3 regions of the Leclercia pneumoniae genome follow, and region 2 is predicted to be linked to each of the others. Evidence: predicted binding sites of a transcription regulator. Region 2 holds the regulator's gene; each other region holds the start of a gene.
What was found. The regulator Fur, encoded in region 2, represses iron uptake genes when iron is present. The targets are predictions, from matches to a motif close to ATAATAATGAGAACNACTATCAA.
Positions count from the first base shown of each region.

Region 1 (6,939 bases), 2.0 Mb from region 2:
GTCTCTACCGGAATGCTGCGCAACTGATGCGCTAACCCGGCCTGATTTTTCAGGCCGGGTCTGTTTTCACACCAACCGATAAATACAACCCGATCCCTTCGAATTGCAGACAGCCGAGGCACAGGCAGTTTGAACTCTGTCCGGTATAAACGTAAGCCAACGTAAAGATCCCCTCGATTCCCGCACTACGCTTCATTTTCGACCACTCATCCTCTATTCTGAGCGTTATATACCACGTAATACCACCGGGTCCTGGAAGACAAAAATGAAACGGACAAAATCCATCAATCACGCGTCGTTCCGCAAAAATTGGGGCGCACGCCATCTTACTCCTGTCGCACTGGCCGTAACGGCCGTCTTTATGCTGGCGGGCTGTGAACAAAACGACGAAACGGTTTCGCTCTATCAGAACGCTGATGACTGCGCGACCGCCACCGGCAACAAAGCGGAATGTACCACCGCTTACAACAGTGCCCTGAAAGAGGCTGAACGTACTGCGCCGAAATACGCCAGCCGTGAAGACTGCGTAGCCGAATTCGGTGAAGGTCAGTGTCAGCAGGCACCAACACCGGCACAGGCTGGCACCGCGCCAGAAAACCAGGCGCAGGCGCAATCCAGCGGCAGTTTCTGGATGCCGCTGATGGCGGGCTATATGATGGGCCGCCTGATGAGCGGTGGCGCAGGCTACCAGCAGCAGCCGCTGTTTAGCTCCAAAAATCCGAACAGCCCTGCCTACGGCAAATATACCGACGCCAGCGGTAAGGGATACGGCGCCGCGCAGCCGGGCCGTACCATGACGGTACCGAAAACCGCGATGGCGCCAAAACCGGCGACCACCAGCACCGTGACCCGCGGCGGCTTTGGGGAATCTGTTGCGAAACAGACCTCCATGCAGCGTAGTGCCACGGGCACCTCGACCCGCTCCATGGGCGGCTGATAATGGAACGAGTCAGTATTGTCGAGCGCCCGGACTGGCGCGAAAAAGCCACTGAATATGGTTTTAACTTCCACACCATGTACGGCGAACCGTACTGGTGTGAAGAGGCCTATTACAAGCTCACTCTTGAGCAGGTTGAAAAGCTGGAAGAGGTGACTGCCGAACTGCATCAGATGTGTTTGAAAGTCGTCGATAAGGTCATTGCCAGCGATGCGCTAATGACCAAATTCCGCATTCCTAAACACACCTGGGGTTTCGTTCGCCAGTCCTGGGAAACGTATCAACCGTCGCTCTATTCCCGCCTCGATCTGGCGTGGGATGGCGTTGGTGAACCTAAGCTACTTGAGAATAACGCCGATACGCCGACTTCCTTGTACGAAGCGGCGTTCTTCCAGTGGATTTGGCTGGAAGATCAGCTCCAGGCGGGCAAGCTGCCGGAAGGTAGCGATCAGTTTAACAGCCTGCAGGAAAAGCTGATTGCGCGCTTTGCCGAGCTGCGTGAGCAGCACGGTTTCAACCTGCTGCATCTGGCCTGCTGCCGCGATACGGTAGAAGATCGGGGTACCGTGCAGTATCTGCAGGACTGCGCTGCAGAAGCAGAGGTCGCCACCGAATTTCTGTATATGGAAGACATTGGTCTGGGTGAGAAAGGTCAGTTTACTGATCTGCAGGACCAGGTCATCAGCAATCTGTTCAAGCTCTATCCGTGGGAGTTCATGCTGCGCGAGATGTTCTCCACCAAGCTGGAAGATGCCGGCGTGCGCTGGCTGGAGCCAGCATGGAAGAGCATCATCTCGAACAAAGCGCTGTTGCCGATGCTGTGGGAGATGTTCCCGGATCACCCTAACCTGCTGCCTGCTTATTTCGCCGAAGATGACTATCCGCCCATGGATAAGTATGTCGTGAAACCGATCTTCTCCCGCGAAGGTGCCAACGTATCGATTATCGAAAACGGTAAAACGGTGGAAGCCGTTGAAGGTCCGTACGGTGAAGAGGGAATGATCGTCCAGCAGTTTTATCAACTGCCTAAATTTGGCGACAGCTATGTCCTGATTGGCAGCTGGCTTATCAACGACGAGCCAGCCGGGATTGGTATTCGTGAAGACCGGGCGCTGATTACCCAGGATCTGTCACGCTTCTATCCGCACATCTTTGTAGAGTAAACCTTGCCCGGTGGCCTGCGCTACCGGGCATGTTTTAACCCACCTGTACCGACAACATGCTCAGGCTCCCCATCTCAATTCCGTCGACCGGGATCGTTATCGGCTCTTCACCATCCCAGGCCCCCAGCACATACAGCAGAGGCAAGAAATGTTCAGCCGTGGGATTCGACAGCGAGCCGCCTTCGTGTTCCAGGTAATTCGCGAGCGGATGCTCTCCGGCGGGCCCCTGCCAGTGAAGATTCGCTTTTACAAAATCGTTGAACGATGTCGCCCAGGGATAGGGCGTATGTTCGCCATGCCAGCGCGCGGTACGCAGGTTGTGCACCACATTACCGCTGGCCACCAGCATAATGCCCTTGTCACGCAATGTTGCCAGCTTGCGCCCCATCTCCAGATGCCAGGCCGCCGGTTTGGTGCTGTCGATGCTAAGCTGCACCATGGGGATGTCTGCTTCCGGATACATCTTAATAAGCACGCCCCAGGAGCCATGGTCGAAGCCCCAGGCCTCTTTATCCAGCGCCACCGGGACGGGCGCCAGCCTTTCAACCAGCGCCTGCGCCAGCTCGGGCGAACCCGGCGCCGGGTAGTGCGTGTCATACAATGCCTGTGGAAAACCGCCAAAATCGTGGATCGTTTTCGGCGCTTCCATCGCGGTCACGCCAGTACCGCGGGTGAACCAGTGGGCGGACACCACCACGATAGCCTTCGGACGCGGTAAGGTCTCGCCCAGATGACGCCATGCGCGGGTATAGACGTTATCCTCCAGCACGTTCATCGGGCTACCGTGCCCCAAAAACAGCGCTGGCATACGAGAAGCAGTCATGGTGATATCCTTACATAAGATGTCGATTTAATAGCATCACATTACGCGCTATCGCGCTAAGATGAACCCGGATAAGCATGATGATGATCTTCAGGAAATTTGAATGTAAGGGAATGGTAAAGGCGTAGCGGCCCTCTCGCTTTGCCCGCTTTTAGCCCTTAATATTAATGAGAATCGTTATCAAAAGGAGAGAGACATGTCAGTACCCTTGCTTCTGACCATACTTGCAGGCGCCGCCACGTTTATTGGTGCGATTCTCGGCGTGCTGGGCCAGAAACCGTCTAACCGCGTGCTGGCCTTCTCCCTCGGCTTTGCCGCGGGCATTATGCTGCTGATATCACTCATGGAGATGCTGCCCGCCGCGCTGGGTACCGAGGGCATGTCGCCGGTGCTGGGCTATGGCATGTTTGTCTTCGGCCTGCTGGGTTACTTTGCGCTGGACCGGATGCTGCCCCATGCGCATCCGCAGGATCTGATGCAAAAAGGGTCGAAACCGCTGCCGGGCAATATCAAACGTACCGCCGTGCTGCTGACGCTGGGCATCAGCCTGCATAACTTCCCGGAAGGGGTCGCCACCTACGTTACCGCCAGCAATAACCTTGAGCTGGGCTTTGGTATCGCGCTGGCCGTGGCATTGCACAATATTCCTGAAGGTCTGGCGGTGGCCGGACCGGTCTATGCCGCCACGGGCTCTAAACGTAAAGCGGTATTCTGGGCTGGGATCTCCGGTATGGCAGAGATTCTTGGCGGCGTGCTGGCATGGCTGATTCTGGGAAGCCTGATTTCACCGGTGGTGATGGCGGCCATCATGGCTGCGGTCGCGGGGATTATGGTGGCGTTGTCCGTGGATGAACTCATGCCGCTGGCAAAAGAGATCGATCCTAACAATAACCCGAGCTATGGCGTGCTCTGCGGCATGTCGGTGATGGGGCTAAGTCTGGTCCTGCTACAAACCGCAGGGATAGGATAAAAAAAACGCCGGGTTAACCCGGCGTTTTTCATTCAATTAGCTGGCTTTGCGCTCATGTGCCTGACGATAGGCCACCAGATCTTCAATGGTGACAACGGCCATGTTGTGCTTCACGGCAAAGTCGATGCACTCTGGCGCGCGCGCCATGCTGCCGTCGTCGTTGGTCAGTTCACAGAGCACGCCGGCTGGCTTGAAGCCTGCCAGAGTCACCAGATCGATGGTTGCTTCAGTGTGACCACCGCGGGTCAGAACGCCGCCCGGCTGCGCGCGCAGCGGAAAGACGTGGCCCGGACGGTTCAGATCGGAAGGTTTTGCGCCGTCGGCAATGGCGGCACGAACGGTCGTAATACGGTCGGCAGCAGACACGCCAGTGGTCACGCCGTGGGCTGCTTCGATGGTTACCGTAAAGCCGGTGCCGAAGGCGCTGGTGTTGTTTTCTACCATCATTGGCAGATCCAGCTGCTTACGGCGCTCTTCGTTAAGACACAGGCAGACAATCCCACTGCCGTGGCGAATGGTCAGCGCCATCTGCTCAACGGTCATGGTTTCGGCGGCGAAAATCATATCACCTTCGTTTTCACGATCTTCATCGTCAAGCACCATTACACCGCGACCTTCACGAAGGGCGGTTAGAGCCTGTTCGATACGTTCGACAGGGGTACCAAAAGAGGAAAGTAGCGTCTGATTCATGGTAAATAAACCTCATTAAAATTATGGTTACCAGAATCAGGGCAGTCTTAGGAGCGCCGCAAAGCGGCAAAAAAATAACGTGAGCGGGCCTCGCCCGACTTGATCGTTACTCTCTCCCATCCGGACTTTAACCGTCGGCCCCGGAATTACACCGGATCTGCTGACCTTCAGGCTCACACCTGAAGCGCTCGCGGGCTTTCAACGTAAGGTTGATTTACCGCCGGTGGGGAATTTCGCCCCGCCCTGAGAATAAGCGAGATAACTATAACGCTAATGATTATGTTCGGCAACGCATTAGCTTCATACAAATCTGGTTTATGGATCCGCGTTACGCGCTACAATGGTCATTAACACCTTTTCATCAAGGGAAACGACAATGATTGACCCGAAAAAAATTGAACAGATTGCCCGTCAGGTCCATGAATCCATGCCGAAAGGCATTCGTGATTTTGGTGACGATGTAGAGAAGAAGATCCGTCAGATCCTGCAATCGCAGCTGATGCGTCTGGATCTGGTGAGCCGCGAAGAGTTTGACGTCCAGACTCAGGTGCTGTTGCGTACCCGCGAAAAAATCGCCCTGCTTGAGCAACGTCTGACAGAGCTGGAAAACCGCAACACCCCTGCGGAAGTGAAACCGGCCCCGGCTATTCCACCGGTCGACGATCAGGTATAAAAAAACGGGCCATCAGGCCCGTTTTTTTATTCACTATCTTTCTGTATCTTTTTGATGATGTTCGTCGTTGAACAGCCATCTTCAAAGTTCAGCACCATCACTTCACCGCCGTTAGCCCATACCTCTTCGCTACCGGCGATCTGCTCTGGCTTATAATCACCGCCTTTCACCAGCAGATCGGGCAGGATACCGGCAATCAGGCGCTGCGGCGTGTCCTCTTCAAACGACACCACCCAGTCCACCGCCTCCAGCGCACCCAGTACAATCATGCGCTGTTCCAGAGGATTGACCGGACGGGTCTCGCCCTTCAGACGTTTTGTCGAGGCATCGCTGTTGACCGCCACAATCAGGCGATCGCCCAGCTTGCGCGCGTTGGCCAGATAGGAGACGTGGCCGGCATGCAGGATGTCGAACACGCCATTGGTCATCACCACTTTTTCGCCCCGCTTACGCGCTGCGGCAACGGCGTCTTTAAGCTCGTCTTCGGTCATCACGCCGAAGCCCGTCTCTGCGCGGCCACGCACGGCGTTTTCCAGCTCAACCGGCGAGACGGTAGAGGTGCCCAGTTTGCCCACCACCACGCCTGCCGCGGCGTTGGCAAAGTAACACGCCTCTTCCAGGGTATTGCCCGCCGCAAGCGTCGCCGCCAGCACGCCAATCACCGTATCGCCCGCACCGGTCACGTCATAGACTTCCTGGGCCTGGGTTGGCATATGCAGCGGCGCTTTGCCGGGCTGCAGCAGGCTCATCCCCTGTTCGGAACGGGTCACCAGCAGCGCAGAAAGTTCGAAATCGGCGATGATCTTCATGCCGCGCTCTACCAGCTCAGCTTCGTTTTTGCACTTGCCCGCCACCGCCTCAAACTCAGAGAGGTTAGGCGTCAGCAGCGTGGCACCACGATAGCGTTCGAAGTCTGTCCCTTTCGGGTCGATCAGCACAGGCACATTGGCTTTACGCGCCAGCTGAATCATCTGCTGTACGCTCGCCAGCGCCCCTTTGGCGTAGTCAGAGAGCACCAGCGCGCCAATGTTGCCCAGCGCCTGGTTGATGCGCTCGTGCAGCGGTTGCGGATCTACTCCCTCAAACCCCTCTTCAAAGTCGAGACGGATCAGCTGCTGGTTACGCGATAGCACGCGCAGCTTGGTAATGGTGGGATGGGTAGGCACAGAAACGAAATCACATTTGACGTTCACGTCGGCCAGCGTTTTGCTCAGGGCACGCGCCGCATCATCAATACCTGTCAGCCCCACCAGACGCGAATGCGCGCCGAGGGAGGCAATGTTCATCGCCACGTTTGCCGCGCCGCCAGGACGCTCCTCAATGGTATCAACTTTTACCACCGGTACCGGCGCTTCCGGGGAGATGCGGCTGGTGGGTCCGTACCAGTAGCGATCCAGCATTACATCGCCCACAACCATCACGCCAGCCCGTTCAAACTTTGGCAGTGTTACTTTCATTCCTGACTCCAGAAAGATTCACAATTTGCGCGCGATAATATCACACTTGTTTTGTTACGCACGGTTCCACCAGCCACTTCTGCCAGCTGGCCCGCACAAGCTCTCGCTCTGCCGCGAAGCACTCTGGAGCCACATGGCCAGGCTGCTCTTGCAATGCCAGATGGTGCAACTCATCACGTAGCGTGGTGTAAGCCCGGGTTAACGCCAGCGACTCCGCTTCATCCAT
Region 1 is NZ_CP071383.1:3,656,998-3,663,936, forward strand. Features, by position in the region: gene tolC (outer membrane channel protein TolC) at 1-27, shown strand, start outside; gene JZ655_RS17720 (DUF1190 family protein) at 266-937, shown strand; gene JZ655_RS17725 (glutathionylspermidine synthase family protein) at 940-2,100, shown strand; gene ygiD (4,5-DOPA-extradiol-dioxygenase) at 2,135-2,923, opposite strand; gene zupT (zinc transporter ZupT) at 3,120-3,893, shown strand; gene ribB (3,4-dihydroxy-2-butanone-4-phosphate synthase) at 3,930-4,583, opposite strand; FMN riboswitch at 4,688-4,838, opposite strand; gene ubiK (ubiquinone biosynthesis accessory factor UbiK) at 4,960-5,256, shown strand; gene hldE (bifunctional D-glycero-beta-D-manno-heptose-7-phosphate kinase/D-glycero-beta-D-manno-heptose 1-phosphate adenylyltransferase HldE) at 5,283-6,713, opposite strand; gene glnE (bifunctional [glutamate--ammonia ligase]-adenylyl-L-tyrosine phosphorylase/[glutamate--ammonia-ligase] adenylyltransferase) at 6,754-6,939, opposite strand, start outside.
Region 1: the regulator Fur is predicted to act here: its motif matches at 3,085-3,107, upstream of zupT (zinc transporter ZupT).

Region 2 (6,939 bases):
ACAGTGTAGACAGCACCAGCATAAAGCGGTTGACGGCTTTCTTTTGTTCCGCGTATTCGTCCGAGAGCAGGAGCTCGCGCATCGCGCGCACTCTGTCTTTTGCCGGGGTATTCGGCTTTTCTTGCGCAGGCGCAGAAGGCAGGCGCACTTCTTTGGTGGCCGGAGCGGCAGACAGGGTGGCATTAGAAACTTTCAGCATGCGCCGTAAAATGTCGGACGCGCTCTCGCCGATATGCCGGGTCTGGCTGGCAATATAGTGATAGAGCTCGTCATCAACTTCGATTGTTTTCATCTTAATCCAGTGCGATATCTTATCTGAATACAAGTCGTTGGGAGTATAAGGTCTAAACCCAACAGCGGATAGCGTCAAACCTGAGTGGCGGCAAAAGTCAGATTAAACTGTTTCCTTGCAGCCGGGCGGCAGAATGGTCAACATAATACCCTAACCTGACATCCGTAAAAAAAGAACTTTGCCATGAAATTAAATACCCGAGCGCAATCTGCACAATCGCCGCACAATAATTCTCCCGTTGTTCTGGTTCACGGTCTGTTTGGTAGCCTGGATAACCTGGGCGTGCTGGCGCGGGATTTAGTCACCGATCACGATATCCTGCAGGTGGATATGCGTAACCACGGTCAGTCGCCTCGTTCCTCTGAAATGACCTACGCCGCGATGGCTCAGGATCTGCTGGACACGCTGGATGCGCACAACATTGAGAAAGCCGTATTGATTGGCCACTCGATGGGCGGCAAAGCGGTGATGGCGCTGACGGCGCTGGCCCCGGAACGCATTGCGGGGCTGGTGGTCATTGATGTGGCGCCGGTTAATTATCAAGTACGTCGTCATGATGAGATCTTTGCTGCTATCAATGCGGTCACGGACGCAGCGGTGACGACACGCCAGCAGGCCGCTGCGATTATGCGCCAGCATCTCGATGAAGAGGGGGTGGTGCAGTTCTTGCTGAAATCCTTTATTGATGGCGCCTGGCGCTTCGATGTTGCTGTGTTGTGGGATCAATATGCCAATATTGTGGGCTGGCAGACCGTTCCGGTCTGGCCGCATCCGACGCTCTTTATTTGCGGTGGCAACTCACCTTACGTTACCGAGGCTTACCGTGAAGCACTTCTGGCGCAATTCCCTCAGGCCCGGGCGCATGTCATTGCGGGGGCAGGACACTGGGTTCATGCTGAAAAACCTGATGCCGTGCTACGTGCCATCCGTCGTTACCTCGCTGAAGGCGAGAATTGATTAAAAAATTGATTAAAAAGAAAGCGACCGGTCGTCTGGGGGCGACCAGTCGTTGGCGTGCTGTTTTCGGTGATGTATGATGGCGCGCTTATCGCCCGGGCTTTAGCAGGGCGTCTTTGTTTCCCCCGAAGTCTCAAAATCATGGCCAAAGAACAAACGGACCGCACGACACTAGATCTGTTCGCGAATGAGCGTCGCCCGGGACGACCGAAAACCAATCCGCTTTCGCGCGATGAACAGCTGCGCATCAATAAGCGCAACCAACTTAAACGCGATAAAAGTCGTGGGCTTAAACGCGTCGAGTTAAAATTGAACGCTGACGCCGTAGATGCCCTGAACGAACTGGCCGCGGCCCGGGAGATGAGCCGTAGCGAACTTATCGAAGAGATGCTGATGCTGCAGCTGGAACAGCTGCACGGCAAAGCCTAAGTCAGAAAAATCCCCTTCTTCTTGTTTTCATGTAGCACAGAGTGCAGTCCTGCGCGATAGCAGTTTCCGCAGGCTTCTCTGTTCTGCTATGATTGCCCTTATCCGTGGACAATTTGCGCCACCATACTATTAAGTTTCAAGAGGTTATTTTACTCATGGCTATCATCGGCATTTTTTTCGGCAGCGACACCGGTAACACGGAAAACATCGCAAAAAACATTCAAAAACAGTTGGGTAAAGACGTTGCCGATGTTCATGACATAGCTAAAAGCAGCAAAGAAGATCTGGAAGGCTACGATATTCTGCTGCTGGGCATCCCGACCTGGTACTACGGCGAAGCGCAGTGTGACTGGGATGACTTCTTCCCGTCCCTCGAAGAGGTAGACTTCACCGGTAAGCTGGTTGCCCTCTTCGGCTGTGGGGATCAGGAAGACTACGCAGAGTACTTCTGCGATGCCCTGGGTACGATTCGCGACATCATCGAACCACGCGGCGCCGTGATCGTGGGTCACTGGCCAACGGCGGGCTATCACTTCGAAGCCTCTAAAGGTCTGGCGGATGATAATAACTTTGTGGGCCTGGCCATCGATGAAGATCGTCAGCCAGAGCTGACCGCAGAGCGCGTTGATAAATGGGTTAAGCAGATTCGTGAAGAGCTGCAGCTCGACGCCATTATCAATGCCTGATTGCAATACAGCGCAGCGATGACGCTGCGCTGTATTGATAGGTAATATCAATCAAAATAATTGCTACAAATTTTTAACTTTTGCTTTCATACCTGTACAATGATCCAGGTCAAACGGGGTAGCTTGATAACAACTTTGTTGGCAGCACCACGTTTTTATAAGCATACTTTGCTTGAGGCTTGCAGTTTTCATTTAAGCATGGCAGTTCTATAATGAGACGCATTATCTCAACTGCATTTTCTGTCACTTCTCTGTTTGAAGTGAATCGTTTAGCAACAGGACAGATTCCGCATGACTGACAACAATACCGCATTAAAGAAGGCCGGGCTGAAAGTCACGCTTCCTCGTCTTAAAATTTTGGAAGTACTTCAGGAACCGGTAAACCATCATGTCAGTGCGGAAGACTTATATAAACGTCTTATCGACATGGGCGAAGAGATTGGTCTGGCTACCGTTTATCGTGTTCTGAACCAGTTTGATGACGCCGGCATTGTAACCCGTCACAATTTCGAAGGCGGCAAGTCTGTTTTCGAACTGACTCAGCAGCACCATCACGATCACCTGATTTGCCTGGATTGCGGCAAAGTGATCGAATTCAGTGATGATTCCATCGAATTACGTCAGCGCGAAATCGCCGCTCGTCATGGCATTCGTCTGACCAACCACAGCCTCTACCTGTATGGTCACTGTGCTGAAGGCGATTGCCGCGAAGACGATCACGCGCACGACGCCCGTTAATCACTTCTCGTACTCTGAGCCAACCTGACGGTTGGCTTTTTTTTGCCCATCAGAAGGCAAAAAAAACCGGTGCCGCAGATGAATGCGCCACCGGGTATGATAACAACCACTTACTGTGCGTTGTTGTTACGTATTTCCTGCCAGATTTTATCGCAGCGTTTTGCCACTTCCTGATCGTTACCTGTTTTACGCGCCTGTATACAGGCCTGATAATCCATTACGCGAACGTTCTCCTGCGTAGCAAACTGTTCATGTGCTTTCTCTTTCCTTAGCACGTTCAGCACGCTCTGGCAGGCCTCCAGTTTTTCCGGGGAGCCTTGCGCCGTATTAATACAGGCGCTGTAAGCCTCTTTCAGGCGTGAATCCTCTTTCTGTGCCGGAGAGTGGGCGCAAGCCGCCAGCCCCGAGGCCAGCACGGCCACAAGAACCATTTTTTTCAACATACTCTTTGCTCCAGTCTGCGCGATGCGCATCAGAAAATGGTGAACGGTGCGATAACCATAAACTTCACGTCACGCTCATCCTGGAAGATGTTGCCATAGCCACCAGCGTAGCTCGGAATGTCGGAGTGGTTGTCGTACTGGGTGAAGTGCAGCTTAAACATGGTGCCTTTCGCACGCCCATCCTGCAGGGTATAAATCGCGTCCAGACTGTAAGCAGACTCTTTCAGACGGTAGTTAGGATCGTAATAGGCGTCTGGGGTCGCCATATCGCCCGGTTTTACATCCCAGGCGTAAGCATAAGATGCTCCCACCGCCCAGCCTGGCAGGTTCCAGTTTTTCAGATCATACATAGCGCCAAAGAAGATTGCTTTTTCGCCATCGGCGTTGAAGTCAGAACGGTTATCCCACCATACGTCCAGTCGACCATTAGAGGAGGCGTAGGTTGGCGTCATACGTTGCAGGAAGTAACCCTGCTGCCCGTCGGCCTTCACATAGGTCCCTTCGAGGCGTAAATCCACCTGCCCTACCTTGTAGCCGAAGGTAAGCGCCTGCAGCCATGCGGTGCCATCATAAATATCGTTAACGCTGCCGTCGCTGACTTTATCGCGCGTACCGTAGAACTGATAAGTGGTGGTCAGTGGGCCGCCGATAATATCCAGTTTGTAGCTGGCTTTGGCGAAGTACTGATCGATATAGCCTTCCGCCTGGCCAAATGCCGCTTCCAGCACCAGGTTATTTTTGAAGTCATATTTCGCGCCGAAGGAGTGAAGATAATCCACTTTGGTGGTTTTATCATTTTGATAAAACTTATCCATTTCGATGTGCCACGGCGATTTATATTCGTTCGTCCACATGTAAGAGAAGCTCAACGCACCGGCATCACCGTAATCAAAGTTGGCTCCGGCCTCGGCACCCTGATAGGTACCGGGCATAAAACTCCAGTGCGGGGCTAATAGTGTCTGACCGGTTGGCTGAATATAACCGCCACGCGCCCAGACCGGGCCATATTTAAATTTCGCCGCGGCTTTATAGAGGCTGATCCCGCTCTTATCGCCGGACCAGTCTTCAGAATAGGCTTTATTACTTTTTGAGAAGGCAATTTCGTTTGGATGGGCGCTGTCGCCATTCTCTGCCATTTCAATAGCGGTGAACGCTGCAATATCCAGACCAAACATATCGGCCGCATAACCCGACTGGAAATCGAGATTGGCGTTCCAGGTCGAATGAGAAAGGTTGGTTTTATATTTATCCGCATCGGTAACATCTTTACGGTCGCGCTCGCGCTGCCAGTAATAGATGCCGCCCGTCAGAGTAGAGTCATCGATAAAACCGGCGGCCTGCACCTGAGGGGCGACCACAAAACCTGACATGGCTGTGATACCGGCGATAGCCAGCGACAGCGCACTACGTTTGCCATTAAACGTACGCATAATGTATTCCTCATTGACGATTTAAAAACGCCTTAAGCGGCGTAAAAATAAAAAAGACCTGCGGTCACGGTGGCTGGAAATATCCCCGAAATTGCCACCGCCTTTAGACTATTTTTCGCGACGCGAATTATCAATGCTTTTAAGAGAGGAAAATGCAGGATTATGACGAAGTGCACATAATCAGTAGTGTTTTGAAACATTCAACAGAAGCCAGATATTTTCATAATAAATTCAAGTAAAAATCGATAGTTAAGAATAATTATTATCTTTAATCTTTCTAAAAGTACATTTTTTAGGGAATGAGTAAGTTTATTTTATAAAAAAAGTAGCAGCTCATTGACCACTAATTTCGCGAGGGGTTAAAGCGGCTAATAAATAAAATCCTGATCGATAAGCAAAAAAAAACGCCGCAGAAGCGGCGTTTGTTTGTGGTTGACCTGATTACTCGCCGATTTTGGCCCAGGTATCACGCAGCCCCACGGTACGGTTAAAGACCAAATGGTCTGCCGTTGCGTAGCGGCTGTCGAGGCAGAAGTAACCTTCACGCTCGAACTGGTAGGCTTTGCCAGCTTCAGCATTCGCCAGAGAAGGCTCCGCATAACCCTGTCTGATGACCAGCGATTCCGGGTTGATGGTTGCCAGGAAGTCATCCGCAGCGCCTGGGTTAGGTACGCTGAACAGACGGTCATAAAGGCGAATTTCTACCGGCAGTGCATGAGCAGCGCTCACCCAGTGGATAACACCCTTCACTTTACGGCCATCGGCAGGATCCTTGCTCAGGGTCTCTGCATCGTAGCTGCAGTAAATGGTGGTAATGGTACCCTGTTCGTCTTTCTCAACGCGTTCTGCTTTGATTACGTAGGCGTTACGCAGGCGCACTTCTTTACCCAGCACCAGGCGTTTGTACTGCTTGTTCGCTTCTTCACGGAAATCTGCACGATCGATCCAGATCTCAGCGCTGAACGGCACATCACGGCTGCCCATCTCAGGTTTGTTTGGATGGTTAGGCATGGTGACCTGCTCGCTCTCACCCTGCGGGTAGTTTTCGATCACCAGCTTCACGGGATCGATAACGGCCATTGCGCGCGGTGCGTTGTCGTTAAGATCTTCACGAATACAGGACTCCAGAGAGGCCATCTCAATGGTGTTGTCCTGCTTAGTTACCCCAATGCGTTTACAGAATTCGCGAATAGAAGCCGCGGTATAACCACGACGACGTAGACCGGAAATGGTCGGCATACGTGGGTCATCCCAGCCTTCAACATGCTTGTCGGTAACCAGCAGGTTCAGTTTACGCTTGGACATCACGGTGTATTCCAGATTCAGACGAGAGAACTCGTACTGACGCGGATGCACAGGGATGGTGATGTTATCCAGCACCCAGTCATACAGACGACGGTTGTCCTGGAACTCCAGCGTACACAGGGAGTGCGTAATACCTTCCAGCGCATCGCTGATGCAGTGGGTGAAGTCGTACATCGGGTAGATGCACCACTTGTTCCCGGTCTGGTGGTGTTCCGCGAACTTAATGCGGTACAGCACCGGGTCACGCATGACGATAAACGGCGAGGCCATATCGATTTTGGCACGCAGACAGGCTTTACCCTCTTCGAAGCCACCGGCGCGCATTTTTTCAAACAGGGCCAGGTTCTCTTCCACGCTACGATCGCGGAACGGGCTGTTTTTACCCGGAGCGGTCAGGGAGCCACGGTATTCGCGGATTTCGTCAGCAGAGAGTTCGTCAACGTAGGCGAGGCCTTTATTGATCAGCTCAACCGCGTAGGCGTAAAGCTGATCAAAATAGTTAGAGGAGTAGCAGATGTCGCCAGACCAGTTGAAGCCCAACCATTGTACGTCGTTCTTAATGGATTCTACGTACTCGATATCTTCTTTCGCCGGGTTGGTGTCATCGAAACGCAGATTGCATTGACCCTGATAGTCTTGCGCGATGCCAAAGTTCAGGC
Region 2 is NZ_CP071383.1:1,230,266-1,237,204, reverse strand. Features, by position in the region: gene seqA (replication initiation negative regulator SeqA) at 1-292, opposite strand, end outside; gene ybfF (esterase) at 476-1,249, shown strand; gene ybfE (LexA regulated protein) at 1,391-1,678, shown strand; gene fldA (flavodoxin FldA) at 1,834-2,364, shown strand; gene fur (ferric iron uptake transcriptional regulator) at 2,656-3,102, shown strand; gene chiQ (ChiQ/YbfN family lipoprotein) at 3,213-3,542, opposite strand; gene chiP (chitoporin ChiP) at 3,575-4,975, opposite strand; gene glnS (glutamine--tRNA ligase) at 5,417-6,939, opposite strand, start outside.

Region 3 (6,939 bases), 1.7 Mb from region 2:
GACGTTCACCGTATGGCAGAAGCCAACAAGGCGTTCGCACACTACCGTTGGTAATCCCTTCGGAGTCGTAGTCACCAGGCGGGCGCTTCAGAGAAGCCGCCCGCTCTGGGTAACTTAACTGAACGCCTAAAGAAACAAACGAGGAATCAAATGGCTCGTACAACACCCATCGCACGCTACCGTAACATCGGTATCAGTGCGCACATCGACGCCGGTAAAACCACTACTACCGAACGTATTCTGTTCTACACCGGTGTAAACCACAAAATCGGTGAAGTTCATGACGGTGCAGCTACCATGGACTGGATGGAGCAGGAGCAGGAACGTGGTATCACCATCACTTCCGCTGCGACTACTGCATTCTGGTCTGGTATGGCTAAGCAGTATGAACCGCATCGCGTAAACATCATCGACACCCCGGGCCACGTTGACTTCACTATCGAAGTAGAACGTTCCATGCGTGTTCTTGATGGTGCAGTAATGGTTTACTGCGCAGTTGGTGGTGTTCAGCCACAGTCTGAGACCGTATGGCGTCAGGCTAACAAATATAAAGTTCCACGCATCGCGTTCGTTAACAAAATGGACCGTATGGGTGCTAACTTCCTGAAAGTTGTTGGTCAGATCAAATCCCGTCTGGGCGCGAACCCTGTTCCGCTGCAGCTGGCTATTGGTGCTGAAGAAGGTTTCACCGGTGTTGTTGACCTGGTGAAAATGAAAGCCATCAACTGGAACGAAGCAGATGCAGGCGTGACCTTCGAATACGAAGATATCCCGGCTGACATGCAGGACCTGGCTGACGAATGGCACCAGAACCTGATCGAATCCGCAGCTGAAGCATCTGAAGAGCTGATGGAGAAATACCTGGGTGGTGAAGAACTGACTGAAGAAGAGATCAAAAAAGCTCTGCGTCAGCGCGTTCTGAACAACGAAATCATCCTGGTAACCTGCGGTTCTGCGTTCAAGAACAAAGGTGTTCAGGCAATGCTGGATGCGGTAATTGATTACCTGCCATCCCCAGTAGACGTTCCTGCGATCAACGGTATCCTGGACGACGGTAAAGATACTCCGGCTGAGCGTCACGCAAGTGATGACGAGCCGTTCTCTGCACTGGCGTTCAAAATCGCTACCGACCCGTTCGTGGGTAACCTGACGTTCTTCCGCGTGTACTCTGGTGTGGTTAACTCCGGTGACACCATCCTGAACTCCGTGAAAGCAGCTCGTGAGCGTTTCGGCCGTATCGTACAGATGCACGCTAACAAACGTGAAGAGATCAAAGAAGTTCGCGCGGGCGATATCGCTGCGGCTATCGGTCTGAAAGACGTGACCACCGGTGACACCCTGTGTAACCCGGATCACCCGATCATTCTGGAGCGTATGGAATTCCCTGAGCCGGTAATCTCCATCGCCGTTGAACCTAAAACCAAAGCTGACCAGGAAAAAATGGGTCTGGCTCTGGGCCGTCTGGCGAAAGAAGACCCGTCCTTCCGCGTATGGACTGACGAAGAATCTAACCAGACCATCATCGCTGGTATGGGTGAACTTCACCTGGATATCATCGTTGACCGTATGAAGCGTGAATTCAACGTTGAAGCGAACGTAGGTAAACCTCAGGTTGCTTACCGTGAAGCGATTCGTACTAAAGTTACCGATATCGAAGGTAAACACGCTAAGCAGTCTGGTGGTCGCGGTCAGTACGGTCACGTTGTGATCGACATGTACCCACTGGAGCCGGGCTCTAATCCGAAAGGTTACGAGTTCATCAACGACATCAAAGGTGGTGTAATTCCTGGCGAATACATCCCTGCCGTTGATAAAGGCATTCAGGAGCAGCTGAAGTCTGGTCCGCTGGCAGGTTACCCGGTAGTAGACATTGGTATCCGTCTGCACTTCGGTTCTTACCACGACGTTGACTCCTCTGAACTGGCGTTTAAACTGGCTGCTTCTCTTGCCTTTAAAGATGGCTTTAAGAAAGCGAAACCAGTTCTGCTTGAGCCAATCATGAAGGTTGAAGTAGAAACTCCGGAAGAGAACACCGGTGACGTTATCGGTGACTTGAGCCGTCGTCGCGGTATGCTGCGTGGTCAAGAATCCGAAGTGACTGGCGTTAAGATCCACGCTGAAGTTCCGCTGTCTGAAATGTTCGGATATGCAACTCAGCTGCGTTCTCTGACCAAAGGTCGTGCATCATACACCATGGAATTCCTGAAGTATGATGATGCACCGAACAACGTTGCTCAGGCCGTTATCGAAGCCCGTGGTAAATAATCCACAGGATTAAAACCTAAGTCCCGTGCTCTCTCCAGAGGGGAGAGCACTATAGTAAGGAATATAGCCGTGTCTAAAGAAAAATTTGAACGTACAAAACCGCACGTCAACGTTGGTACTATCGGCCACGTTGACCACGGTAAAACTACTCTGACCGCTGCAATCACTACCGTACTGGCTAAAACCTACGGCGGTGCTGCTCGTGCATTCGACCAGATCGATAACGCACCAGAAGAAAAAGCGCGTGGTATCACCATCAACACTTCTCACGTTGAATATGACACCCCGACTCGCCACTACGCACACGTAGACTGCCCAGGCCACGCCGACTATGTTAAAAACATGATCACCGGTGCTGCGCAGATGGACGGCGCGATCCTGGTTGTTGCTGCGACTGACGGCCCTATGCCTCAGACCCGTGAGCACATCCTGCTGGGTCGTCAGGTAGGCGTTCCTTTCATCATCGTGTTCCTGAACAAATGCGACATGGTTGATGACGAAGAGCTGCTGGAACTGGTAGAGATGGAAGTTCGTGAACTGCTGTCTCAGTACGATTTCCCAGGCGACGACACCCCAATCGTTCGTGGTTCCGCGCTGAAAGCGCTGGAAGGCGAAGCAGAGTGGGAAGAGAAAATCATCGAACTGGCTGGCTACCTGGATTCTTACATCCCTGAGCCAGAGCGTGCGATTGACAAGCCGTTCCTGCTGCCAATCGAAGACGTATTCTCCATCTCCGGTCGTGGTACCGTTGTTACCGGTCGTGTAGAGCGCGGTATCATCAAAGTTGGCGAAGAAGTTGAAATCGTTGGTATCAAAGACACTGCTAAGTCTACCTGTACTGGCGTTGAAATGTTCCGCAAACTGCTGGACGAAGGCCGTGCTGGTGAGAACGTTGGTGTTCTGCTGCGTGGTATCAAACGTGAAGAAATCGAACGTGGTCAGGTTCTGGCGAAGCCAGGCTCCATCAAGCCACACACCAAGTTCGAATCTGAAGTGTACATCCTGTCCAAAGACGAAGGCGGCCGTCATACTCCGTTCTTCAAAGGCTACCGTCCGCAGTTCTACTTCCGTACAACTGACGTGACCGGTACCATCGAACTGCCAGAAGGCGTTGAGATGGTAATGCCAGGCGACAACATCAAGATGGTTGTGACTCTGATCCACCCAATCGCGATGGACGACGGTCTGCGTTTCGCAATCCGTGAAGGCGGTCGTACCGTTGGCGCGGGCGTTGTTGCTAAAGTTCTGGGCTAATTAATTATCCCTGAATTAAAAAAGGACGCTTCGGCGTCCTTTTTTGTTTTCTACAATTTAATGCTGTCACAAATTCTCGCATTTTTTGTACTCTCCCGGCGCGTATCCTGCGGCTTGTGCTATTGTAATCATAACCATTCTCACTTACACTTTGCGCATATTTTGAACGGGAGTGCGTATGTACGTTTGTCTTTGTAATGGTGTGAGTGATAAAAAAATCCGTCAGGCCGTTCGTCAATTTCAGCCACAATCCTTCCAACAGCTACGCAAGTTTGTTCCAGTCGGAAATCAATGCGGTAAGTGCGTTCGTGCTGCCCGTGAGATCATGCAGGATGAACTGATGCAGATCCCAGAATTCAAAGAGATTGCCTGAGCGCCTATCTTTTTTTTGACATCCCTGTAGCCCGTTCTACGCTTCAATGAGTGGAAGCGGAGGGACTATATAATGAAAGGTGATGTTAAAATCATAAGTTATCTCAATAAATTATTGGGAAATGAGCTTGTCGCAATCAATCAGTATTTTCTTCATGCACGTATGTTCAAGAATTGGGGCTTAACTCGCCTCAACGACGTTGAATATCACGAATCCATCGATGAAATGAAGCACGCCGATAAGTATATCGAGCGTATTCTCTTCCTCGAGGGTATCCCAAATCTGCAGGACCTCGGCAAGCTGGGTATCGGCGAAGATGTCGAGGAGATGTTGCGTTCCGATCTGCGGCTGGAGCTGGAAGGGGCGAAAGACCTTCGTGAAGCGATAGCCTATGCGGACAGCGTTCATGATTATGTGAGCCGCGATATGATGATCCAGATCCTTGCAGACGAAGAAGGCCATATCGACTGGCTGGAAACGGAGCTGGATCTGATCGATAAAATTGGTGTGCAGAATTATCTACAGTCTCAGATTAAAGTGGAAAGCTAACCAGGCTTTGCCATCCAGTAAGTAAACCTGCTGCCGCCATAAAGGGGCCAAAAGGCAGCGGGTTTTTAAACAGTTTCTCTCCCGGCTTTATCATTGATCGTATCAACACATAAACAGTGGCCATCAGCGCCGCGGCGAGCGCCAGTACGGGCAAAACACACCAGCCATGCCATGCACCGAGAGCCGCTAAATACTTCACATCGCCATATCCCATACCTTCTTGCTTGCACACTAGCCTGTAACCCCAATAGATAAGCGCGAACCCTGCGTAACCTGCCATCGCGCCAGTTATCGCGGCTGGCAAAAAGTCAGGGTTGATACAGAGATGAAAAAGTAGTCCGGACCATAACAGCGGGCATAGGTACCTGTCTGGCAGCAAGCCGGTACGGATATCGGCACGTATGAGAATGGCGGTCAAAGCCAGATACGCTAGCAGGAAGGGGAGGGCATTCAGCATCATAAAAACCTCAGTACAATGGATATGGCCGTACTTTTCTCAAATCCATAAATGCGCGACAAATAGCAAGATGCAGAACTGGAAAGCGCTATCCAAAGAAGAGACGCAACGTGTGGAAGTTGCAGTAGAGGTACGAGCAAGCACGCGAAATTGTTCTGGACCGCCTGTTTTCTAAACTAAGCTTGCGTCGCGCCCAGATTTACGTATAATGCGCGGGCTTGTCGTAATTGACGGCGGGTTCAATCTGAACCAGGGTAACTCATTTTGTTACTCAATAATGCTCCCAATTGGGGAGCTACGTAAGAACGGTTACACTCTCCCATCAATCGTAATGGGTTTGAGGAGTAATCATTTTCGTTTATAAAATAATTGGAGCTCTGGTCTCATGCAGAACCAAAGAATCCGTATCCGCCTTAAAGCGTTTGATCATCGTCTGATCGATCAATCAACCGCGGAAATCGTCGAGACTGCTAAGCGCACTGGTGCGCAAGTCCGTGGTCCGATCCCGCTGCCGACCCGCAAAGAGCGCTTCACCGTTCTGATCTCTCCGCACGTAAACAAAGACGCGCGTGATCAGTACGAAATCCGCACTCACAAGCGTCTGGTTGACATCGTTGAGCCAACTGAGAAAACCGTTGATGCTCTGATGCGTCTGGATCTGGCTGCCGGTGTAGACGTGCAGATCAGCCTGGGTTAATCAGGTCATCGAGCGATTGAGAGGTTGAAACAATGATTGGTTTAGTCGGTAAAAAAGTGGGAATGACCCGCATCTTCACTGAAGATGGCGTTTCTATCCCAGTAACCGTAATCGAAGTTGAAGCAAACCGCGTTACTCAGGTTAAAGATCTGGCTAACGATGGCTACCGCGCTGTTCAGGTTACCACTGGTGCTAAAAAAGCTAACCGTGTAACCAAACCAGAAGCGGGTCACTTCGCTAAAGCTGGCGTAGAAGCTGGCCGTGGTCTGTGGGAATTCCGTCTTGCTGAAGGCGAAGAGTTCACCGTAGGTCAGGACATTAGCGTTGAGCTGTTTGCTGAAGTTAAAAAAGTTGACGTAACCGGTACCTCTAAAGGTAAAGGTTTCGCTGGTACCGTTAAGCGCTGGAACTTCCGTACCCAGGACGCTACCCACGGTAACTCCTTGTCTCACCGCGTACCGGGTTCTATCGGTCAGAACCAGACTCCGGGCAAAGTGTTCAAAGGCAAGAAAATGGCAGGTCAGCTGGGTAACGAACGTGTAACTGTTCAGAGCCTGGACGTAGTACGTGTTGACGCTGAGCGCAACCTGCTGCTGGTTAAAGGTGCGGTCCCGGGTGCAACCGGTAGCGACCTGATCGTTAAACCAGCTGTGAAGGCGTAAGGGGATAGCAATGGAATTAGTATTGAAAGACGCGCAGAGCGCGCTGACTGTTTCCGAAACTACCTTCGGTCGTGATTTCAACGAAGCGCTGGTTCACCAGGTTGTTGTTGCTTATGCAGCTGGTGCTCGTCAGGGTACTCGTGCTCAGAAGACTCGTGCTGAAGTAACTGGTTCTGGCAAAAAGCCATGGCGCCAGAAAGGTACCGGCCGTGCGCGTTCAGGTTCTATCAAGAGCCCGATCTGGCGTTCAGGTGGCGTGACCTTCGCTGCGCGTCCACAGGACCACAGTCAAAAAGTTAACAAAAAGATGTACCGCGGCGCGCTGAAAAGCATTCTGTCCGAACTGGTACGTCAGGATCGTCTGATCGTTGTCGAATCATTCTCTGTTGAAGCGCCTAAAACTAAGCTGCTGGCACAGAAACTGAAAGACATGGCTCTGGAAGATGTGCTGATCATCACCGGTGAGCTGGACGAGAACCTGTTCCTGGCTGCGCGCAACCTGCACAAGGTTGACGTACGCGATGCAACTGGTATCGACCCGGTTAGCCTGATCGCCTTCGACAAAGTCGTAATGACTGCTGATGCTGTTAAGCAAGTTGAGGAGATGCTGGCATGATTCGTGAAGAACGTCTGCTGAAGGTGCTGCGCGCACCGCACGTTTCTGAAAAAGCGTCTACTGCGA
Region 3 is NZ_CP071383.1:3,905,583-3,912,521, reverse strand. Features, by position in the region: gene rpsG (30S ribosomal protein S7) at 1-54, shown strand, start outside; gene fusA (elongation factor G) at 151-2,265, shown strand; gene tuf (elongation factor Tu) at 2,335-3,519, shown strand; gene bfd (bacterioferritin-associated ferredoxin) at 3,698-3,892, shown strand; gene bfr (bacterioferritin) at 3,965-4,441, shown strand; gene JZ655_RS19025 (prepilin peptidase) at 4,425-4,898, opposite strand; gene rpsJ (30S ribosomal protein S10) at 5,284-5,595, shown strand; gene rplC (50S ribosomal protein L3) at 5,628-6,257, shown strand; gene rplD (50S ribosomal protein L4) at 6,268-6,873, shown strand; gene rplW (50S ribosomal protein L23) at 6,870-6,939, shown strand, end outside.
Region 3: the regulator Fur is predicted to act here: its motif matches at 3,641-3,663, upstream of bfd (bacterioferritin-associated ferredoxin).